One region of the Streptomyces sp. NPDC058045 genome, then DNA from elsewhere that is predicted to be linked to it. Evidence: predicted binding sites of a transcription regulator. Region 1 holds the regulator's gene; the other holds the start of a gene.

Region 1 (4,185 bases):
ACGATCAGGTCACCGCGCCCGCCGCCCCGCAGATGCGTGACGCCGCGGCCGTGCATCGGGATCGACTGCCCGGACTGAGTGCCCGGCCGGATGTCGACCTCCTCCATCCCGTCCAGCGTCTCCAGCGACACCTTGGTGCCGAGCGCGCCCGCCGTCATCGGGATGGTGACCGTGCAGTGCAGATCGTCCCCGCGGCGCTGGAACACCGAGTGCGGCAGCTCGTGGATCTCCACATACAGATCGCCGGCCGGGCCGCCGCCGGGTCCGACCTCGCCCTCGCCGGCCAACTGGATCCGGGTGCCGTTGTCCACACCGGCGGGGATCTTCACGGTGAGGGTGCGGCGGGAACGGATCCGGCCGTCGCCCGCGCACTCCGGGCAGGGGGTGGGCACCACGGTGCCGAAACCCTGGCACTGCGGACACGGCCGCGAGGTCATGACCTGGCCCAGGAAGGAACGGGTGACCTGGGAGACCTCACCGCGGCCGCGGCACATGTCGCAGGTCTGCGCGGAGGTGCCCGGCGCGGCGCCCTCACCGCTACAGGTGCCGCACACCACCGCGGTGTCCACCTGGATGTCCTTGGTGGTGCCGAACGCGGCCTCGTTCAGCTCGACTTCGAGGCGGATCATCGCGTCCTGGCCGCGCCGGGTCCTGGACCGCGGCCCGCGCTGCGAGGCGGTGCCGAAGAACGCGTCCATGATGTCGGAGAAGTTCCCGAAGCCGCCGGCGCCGAAGCCGCCCGCACCGCCCCCGGCCTGCGACAGCGGATCCCCGCCCAGGTCGTAGACCTGCTTCTTCTGCGGATCCGACAGGACCTCGTAGGCGGCGTTGATCTCCTTGAACCGCTCCTGGGTCTTGGGATCCGGATTGACGTCCGGGTGCAGCTCGCGGGCGAGCCTCCGGAACGCCTTCTTGATCTCGTCCTGGGAAGCGTCGCGGCGCACGCCGAGTACGGCGTAGTAGTCCGTGGCCACCTACGACTCCGCCAGGATCTGTCCGACGTAACGTGCCACTGCGCGTACTGCTCCCATCGTTCCCGGGTAGTCCATGCGGGTCGGGCCGACCACGCCGAGCTTGGCTACTGCCTCGCCGCCCGAACCGTAGCCGACCGACACCACGGACGTTGCGTTGAGTCCCTCATGGGCGTTCTCGTGACCGATCCGTACGGTCATGCCCGAATCCGTCGACTCGCCGAGCAACTTGAGGAGCACGACCTGCTCCTCCAGCGCCTCCAGCACGGGACGGATGATGAGGGGAAAGTCATGTCCGAAACGGGTGAGATTGGCGGTACCGCCGATCATCAGCCGTTCCTCGGTCTCCTCGACCAGCGTCTCCAGCAGGACGGAGAGCACCGTGGAGACCGTACCGCGGTCCTCCGCCTCGAAGGCCTCCGGCAGATCCTGCACCAACTGCGGCACATCGGTGAAACGGCGGCCCGCCACCCGGCTGTTGAGCCGGGCCCGCAGATCCGCCAGCGGGCTCTCGCCGAACGGCGCCGGGCAGTCCACCACGCGCTGCTCGACCCGGCCGGTGTCGGTGATCAGCACCAGCATCACCCGCGCCGGAGCCAGCGACAGCAACTCCACATGACGCACCGTGGACCGCGTCAGCGACGGGTACTGCACCACCGCGACCTGCCGGGTCAACTGCGCCAGCAGCCGCACCGTACGGGCCACCACATCGTCCAGATCGACCGCGCCGTCCAGGAAGTTCTGGATCGCGCGCCGCTCCGGCGCCGTCATCGGCTTGACGCCGGCCAGCCGGTCCACGAAGAGCCGGTAGCCCTTGTCGGTGGGGATGCGGCCGGCGCTGGTGTGGGGCTGCGCGATGTACCCCTCGTCCTCCAGGACCGCCATGTCGTTGCGGACGGTGGCCGGGGAGACGCCTAGCCCGTGCCGCTCGGTCAGTGCCTTGGAACCGACCGGCTCCTCGGTGCCCACATAGTCCTGGACGATGGCACGCAGCACTTCGAGCCTGCGTTCACTGAGCACCGCGCACACCTCCCGGATCGACAGCCCCGCGGTCTTCCGCGGTCTGGTGCCAGACACCACCGGCCCCGCCTGACGCGAGCCCGGCACCGTCACTGGCACTCACCGCGGACGAGTGCCAGCCTTCCCCGGCCCAGTGTACGGCCGAGGGGTGCGCCCCCGGCAAGGGCGGGCGATCACACCCGTACAGGCGGACCGGGCCGGCGGGCCAGGGGGCGTCTCCCCGATCTTCGTGGATCAGGCCGCGGCTCCCCCAGCCTGGCGGCTGGGAGGTGCCCCCACGGTGCGTGCGCTCGGTGTGCCGGCCGGGCGCCCGTTTGCCCGGTGCGGCGAGTGGGGGCGCCTCCCAGCGGTAGCTGGGGGAGCGTGCATGGCGTCGCGGGGCAGCCGGGAGTTTGACGACAGGCCCCAGGGCGCGGGATAGCGTCGTCGTATGACACGCACGGCTCCCGCCCCCGACCCCGGTGCCTGGGAATGGCTCACCCCCCGGGTCGCCCGCCGCCGGCTGCCCCACTGGGACTGCACCGCGGGGCTGGTCGCCGGACGGGGCGCCGCCCTCCTCGTCGAGGCGGGCGCCACCCTCGCCGAGGGTGCCCGGCTGCGCGCCGAGGCCGAGGCGCTGCTCGCCACGGTGCCCGGCGCGGCCGGCCCGGACGGCCCCCGGGTGACCCAACTCGCGCTCACCCACCCGCACTTCGACCATGTACTGGGCGCGCCCGCCTTCCCCGGCGCCGAGGTGTACACCGCGGTCGGCGCGGACCGGCTGCTGACCGGCGCCACCGGCCTCGCCGAACTCGCCGCCGACGCGGTACGGCAGGGGGTGCCGGAGGCCGAGGCGACGGCCGCCGCCGAAGCCGCCGCCGCCACCGGGGAGGCCGGTGTCCATCGACATGCGGTGAGCGGTGAGTGGACGCTCGATCTGGGCGGCGGCCGCCAGGTGCTGCTGGCCAATGTCGGCCCCGGGCACACCGCCCACGACCTGGCCGTGCTGGTGCCCGCCGAGGACGGCGCCCCGGAGATCGTCTTCTGCGGCGACCTGGTGGAGGAGTCCGGGCCGCCGCAGGCGGGACCCGACGCGATCCCGGCCCGCTGGCCGGAGGCCCTGGACCGGCTGCTCGCCCTCGGCGGGCCCGACGCACGCTATGTACCGGGCCACGGGGCCGTGGTGGACGCCGGATTCGTCCGGCGCCAGCGTGATCAACTCGCCCTGCGTTTCGGCGTGTCGTAGCCCACGGACGGCCCACTCTTCCTATCGTCGGCCGAATGCGTGCGTACTCGCCGGACCTGACTCCGCCCTGGAAGAGACAGCAGCCCGCCCCCGAGGTACCGGCCGAGCCCGGCCTCGTGGTGGAGGAACCCGGCAGCGGCTTCTGCGGCGCCGTCATCGGCTGCGAGGCCGGGACCGTCACCCTGGAGGACCGCTTCGGCAAGCACCGCGTCTTCCCCCTGGCCCCCCGCGGCTTCCTGCTGGAGGGCCGCCCCGTCACCCTGGTACGCGCCACCGGCACCCCGGCACGCCCCACCCGCACCGCCTCCGGATCGGTGGCGGTGCCCGGCGCGCGGGCGCGGGTGGCGCGGGCGAGCCGGATCTATGTGGAGGGCCGGCATGACGCGGAACTGGTCGAGAAGGTGTGGGGCGACGACCTGCGCGTCGAGGGCGTGGTGGTCGAGTACCTGGAGGGCGTGGACGAACTCCCGGCGATCGTCGCCGAGTTCGCGCCGGGCCCCGACGCCCGCCTCGGTGTCCTGGTGGACCACCTGGTCGACGGCAGCAAGGAGTCCCGGATCGCGGCCGCCGTCACCAGTGAGCACGCCCTGGTCGTCGGGCACCCCTACATCGACGTGTGGGAGGCGGTGAAGCCCTCGTCGCTGGGCATCGGGGCGTGGCCGCGGGTGCCGCGCGGGCAGGACTGGAAGACCGGTGTCTGCCGGGCCCTCGGCTGGCCCGAGAACACCGGCGCCGCCTGGTCCCGCATCCTCTCCCACGTCCACTCCTACAAGGACCTGGAGCCGGAGCTGCTGGGCCGCGTGGAGGAGATCATCGACTTCGTGACGGCGCCCTAGGTGTATTGACCCGGAGGGCGGCCCCGCGGCTCCCCCAGCCTGGCGGCTGGGAGGTGCCCCCATGGTGCGTGCTCTCGGCCTGCCGGCCGAATGCCCTCGTACTGGACTTACTTGGGCATTTGACCGGTGCGGC
Region 2 (4,185 bases), on a different contig from region 1:
GGACGCGGACAAGGTGGTGGCGGCCGGGCTCGCGGATCTCGCGCGGGGGCGGTCGCTGTCCGTTCCGGATCCGCGGTACAAGGCGCTGATGGGGCTGGCGAAGCTGGCCCCGCGGGGGCTGGTGGGCGGGGTCAGTGCGCGGACGGGGCGGAAGTACGGCCCGCAGTAAGGGAGTTGAGGAAGGGCTGAGGCCCGGTCCCCTGGTGAGGGGGACCGGGCCTCGGTCGGTGCGCGGGGTGGATCAGTGGGCGTGGCCGTGACCGTGGCCGGCGGCCTCGGGCTCCTCCTCGGCCGGCTTCTCGACGACCAGGGTCTCGGTCGTGAGCAGCAGGGAGGCGATGGAGGCCGCGTTCTCCAGGGCGGAGCGGGTGACCTTGACCGGGTCGATGACGCCGGCCTTGACCAGGTCGCCGTACTCGCCGGTGGCCGCGTTGTAGCCGTTGCCCTTGTCGAGCTCGGCGACCTTGGAGACGATCACATAGCCCTCAAGGCCGGCGTTCTCGGCGATCCAGCGCAGCGGCTCGACGGCGGCGCGGCGGACCACGGCGACACCGGTGGCCTCGTCGCCGTCCTTGCCGAGGTTGCCGTCGAGGATCTTGACGGCGTGGACCAGGGCGGAGCCGCCACCGGAGACGATGCCTTCCTCAACCGCGGCGCGGGTCGCGGAGATGGCGTCCTCCAGGCGGTGCTTCTTCTCCTTCAGCTCCACCTCGGTGGCGGCGCCGACCTTGATGACGCAGACGCCGCCGGCCAGCTTCGCGAGGCGCTCCTGGAGCTTCTCGCGGTCCCAGTCGGAGTCGGTGGCCTCGATCTCGGCCTTGATCTGGTTGACGCGGCCGGCCACGTCCTCCGAGCTGCCGCCGCCGTCGACGATGGTGGTGTCGTCCTTGGTGACGGTGACGCGGCGGGCGGTGCCCAGTACGTCCAGGCCGGCCTGGTCGAGCTTGAGGCCGACCTCCTCGGCGATGACGGTGGCGCCGGTGAGGGTGGCCATGTCGCCGAGCATCGCCTTGCGGCGGTCGCCGAAGCCGGGGGCCTTCACCGCGACGGCGTTGAAGGTGCCGCGGATCTTGTTGACGACGAGGGTGGAGAGGGCCTCGCCCTCGACGTCCTCGGCGATGATCAGCAGCGGCTTGGAGGCGTTGGCCTGGATGACCTTCTCCAGCAGCGGCAGCATGTCCTGGATGGAGGCGATCTTGCCCTGGTGGATCAGGATGTACGGGTCGTCGAGGACGGCCTCCATACGCTCCTGGTCGGTGACGAAGTACGGCGACAGGTAGCCCTTGTCGAAGGCCATGCCCTCGGTGAAGTCGAGCTCCAGACCGAAGGTGTTGGACTCCTCGACGGTGATGACGCCGTCCTTGCCGACCTTGTCCATGGCCTCGGCGATCAGCTCGCCGACCTGCTGGTCCTGGGCGGACAGCGCGGCGACGGCGGCGATGTCGGACTTCTCGTCGATCGGGCGGGCCGTGGCGAGCAGGTCGTCGGAGACGGCCTTGACGGCGGCGTCGATGCCCTTCTTGAGCAGGGCCGGGGAGGCGCCGGCGGCGACGTTGCGCAGGCCTTCCTTGACGAGGGCCTGGGCGAGCACGGTGGCGGTGGTGGTGCCGTCACCCGCGATGTCGTTGGTCTTGGTCGCCACCTCCTTCACGAGCTGCGCGCCGAGGTTCTCGTACGGGTCCTCGACCTCGACCTCGCGGGCGATGGTGACGCCGTCGTTGGTGATGGTGGGGGCGCCGAACTTCTTGTCGATGACGACGTTGCGGCCCTTGGGGCCGATGGTCACCTTGACCGTGTTGGCCAGCTTGTCGACGCCGCGCTCAAGGGCACGACGGGCGTCTTCGTCGAACTTCAGGATCTTCGCCATGGGAGCGTTTCAGCCCTCTCGGAACTCGGTTGAACCAACTGCGCCCCGGGCGCCCGGCTTCTTAGGTCGCGGGGGCCAGGGGCGCAGCTGCAAGCGGAACTGCAAGCAGAGACGGAACTCGGGTGAGTTACTTCTCGATGATCGCGAGCACGTCGCGAGCCGAGAGGACGAGGTACTCCTCGTTGTTGTACTTCACCTCGGTGCCGCCGTACTTGCTGTAGAGCACGACGTCACCGGTCTTGACGTCGAGCGGCAGACGGTCGCCGTTCTCGAAACGGCCCGGACCGACGGCGAGGACGACGCCCTCCTGGGGCTTCTCCTTCGCGGTGTCCGGAATGACCAGGCCCGAAGCCGTGGTCTGCTCGGCGTCGAGCGGCTGGACCACGATGCGGTCCTCAAGCGGCTTGATGGCAACCTTGGAGCTGGCGGTCGTCACGATCCGACCTCCCCCTTCGGAGATCTCACGGGGTTAACTGTCTGAGGTGGCGACCAGGTGGATCCGTCGTCGCGGGTGCCGGACCTGCCTGTCGCGTAGTTGGCACTCTCCTGTGGGGAGTGCCAGAGCTGAGACTATGACTGCGATTAGCACTCGGTCAAGCGGAGTGCCAGTGGCGTGCGGGGTGTCGTGTCGCGGGGCCCCCGCGGAGCGCCCCCGGACGGGGCCCACAATGGGTGGGTGACCGACCGCACTTCGCCCGACGAGACCGCCGCCTTCGCCGCGCTGCGCACCGAGGAGGGCCGCGCCCTGCTGGCGGCGGTCCAAGGCACCGAACCGGCCCGGGAGTTGGCCGTCGCCACCAGGCTGCGGCGCGAGCATCCCGCCGCCCTGGTCTCCGCCGCGCTCGGGCAGGCCCGGCTGCGGCAGCGGGCCGCCGCGAAGTTCGGGGCGGCGGACGCGGAGCGGATGTTCTTCACCGCCGCCGGGGTGGAGCAGTCGACGCGCGCCTCGGTGGCCCGCCACCGGGCCGAGCGCTTCCGGGAGTTGGGCGTGTCCTCGGTGGCCGATCTGTGCTGCGGGATCGGCGGTGACGCCGTCGCGCTGGCCCGCGCCGGGATCCGGGTGCTCGCCGTCGACCGCTCCCCGCTGGCCTGCGCGGTGGCCCGCGCCAACGCCGAGGCGCTGGGCCTGGCGGACCTGATCGAGGTGCGGGAGGCGGATGTCGCCGAGGTGGACACCGCGGGCTGGGACGCGGTGTTCGTGGATCCGGCGCGGCGGGGCGGCCGGGGCCGCGTCTTCGATCCGGAGGCGTACTCCCCGCCGCTCTCGCAGGCGGTGGCGCTGGCGCGCGGCGCCCGGTACGCCGCGCTGAAGGTCGCCCCCGGGGTGCCGCACGAGGCGGTGCCGGAGGACGCCGGGGCCGAGTGGGTCTCGGACGGCGGGGACGTGAAGGAGGCCGTGCTGTGGTTCGGCACCTCCCCCGGCTCGGTCCGCGCCACCCTGCTGCCGGGCCCGCGCACCCTCACCGGAGCGGGCCTGCCCGACCCGCCGGTCCGCGCCCCGGGCCGCTACCTCTACGAGCCGGACGGCGCCGTGATCCGTGCCCATCTGGTCGCGGAGGCGGCCCGCGAGGTAGACGGCGGCCTGCTCGACGCGAGCATCGCCTATGTCACCTCCGACATCCTGCGCGCCACCGGCTTCGCCACCGCGTACGAGATCACCGATGTGCTGCCGTTCCAGGTGAAGCGGCTGCGGGCGCTGCTGCGGGAGCGGGGGGTGGGGGTGCTGACGGTGAAGAAGCGGGGCTCGGCGGTCGAGCCGGAGGAGCTGCGCCGCAAGGTCAGGCCGCAGGGCCCGAACGCGGCGACCGTCTTCCTGACCCGGGTGGACGGCGCGCCCAGCATGTTGGTCGGACGGCCCGCCGCGGTCTGAACTCCCGTTGTCCCGGCGTCAGTCGAGGTCGGTGAGTTCGTCGGCGTAGACCTGGGAGAGGGGCTGCGGGCCCACGTACTGCTGGCAGTTGCAGGTGCCGGACTCGAAGCGGACCGGCTTCTTGTTCTCGTCCCAGGCGGTCGGCACCTCGACCCGCTCGTGGCAGGCGCCCTGCTTGTCGTGCTTGGCGAGGTGGTGGGTGCAGCCGCAGACCGGCTCGGGCGGGCGCTGCGCCGCCTCCACCGCCAGCCGCTCGTCCCGCTGGGCCTCCAGCATCTCCATCCGGCGTTCGTGCCGGTTGCGCATCGCGGTGCGCACAGTGTCGGCGAGCCAGCCGAAGCCGCCCATCCAGAAGACGATCAGGATCCACCAGTACCAGCTCATCCGCTCCCCCTCGTCCCCGGTCCCGCCGGGGTCCCGCGCCGCGCCCCGGCAGGATAGCCTCCGC

The links. The regulator HrcA, encoded in region 1, represses chaperone genes, less so after heat shock. The targets are predictions, from matches to a motif close to TTNGCACTCNGNNNNNCNGAGTGCNAA.
Region 2: groES (co-chaperone GroES) is a predicted target of HrcA. The motif match lies at 2,450-2,476, and genes of this name have one in related genera.

Annotation. Positions count from the first base shown of each region.
Region 1 is NZ_JBHVRR010000002.1:165,667-169,851, forward strand. Features, by position in the region: gene dnaJ (molecular chaperone DnaJ) at 1-974, opposite strand, end outside; gene hrcA (heat-inducible transcriptional repressor HrcA) at 975-1,991, opposite strand; gene ACFVST_RS02415 (MBL fold metallo-hydrolase) at 2,422-3,216, shown strand; gene ACFVST_RS02420 (DUF3097 domain-containing protein) at 3,252-4,052, shown strand.
Region 2 is NZ_JBHVRR010000004.1:146,898-151,082, reverse strand. Features, by position in the region: gene ACFVST_RS04670 (SDR family NAD(P)-dependent oxidoreductase) at 1-169, shown strand, start outside; gene groL (chaperonin GroEL) at 242-1,867, opposite strand; gene groES (co-chaperone GroES) at 1,995-2,303, opposite strand; gene ACFVST_RS04655 (methyltransferase domain-containing protein) at 2,544-3,737, shown strand; gene ACFVST_RS04650 (hypothetical protein) at 3,756-4,121, opposite strand.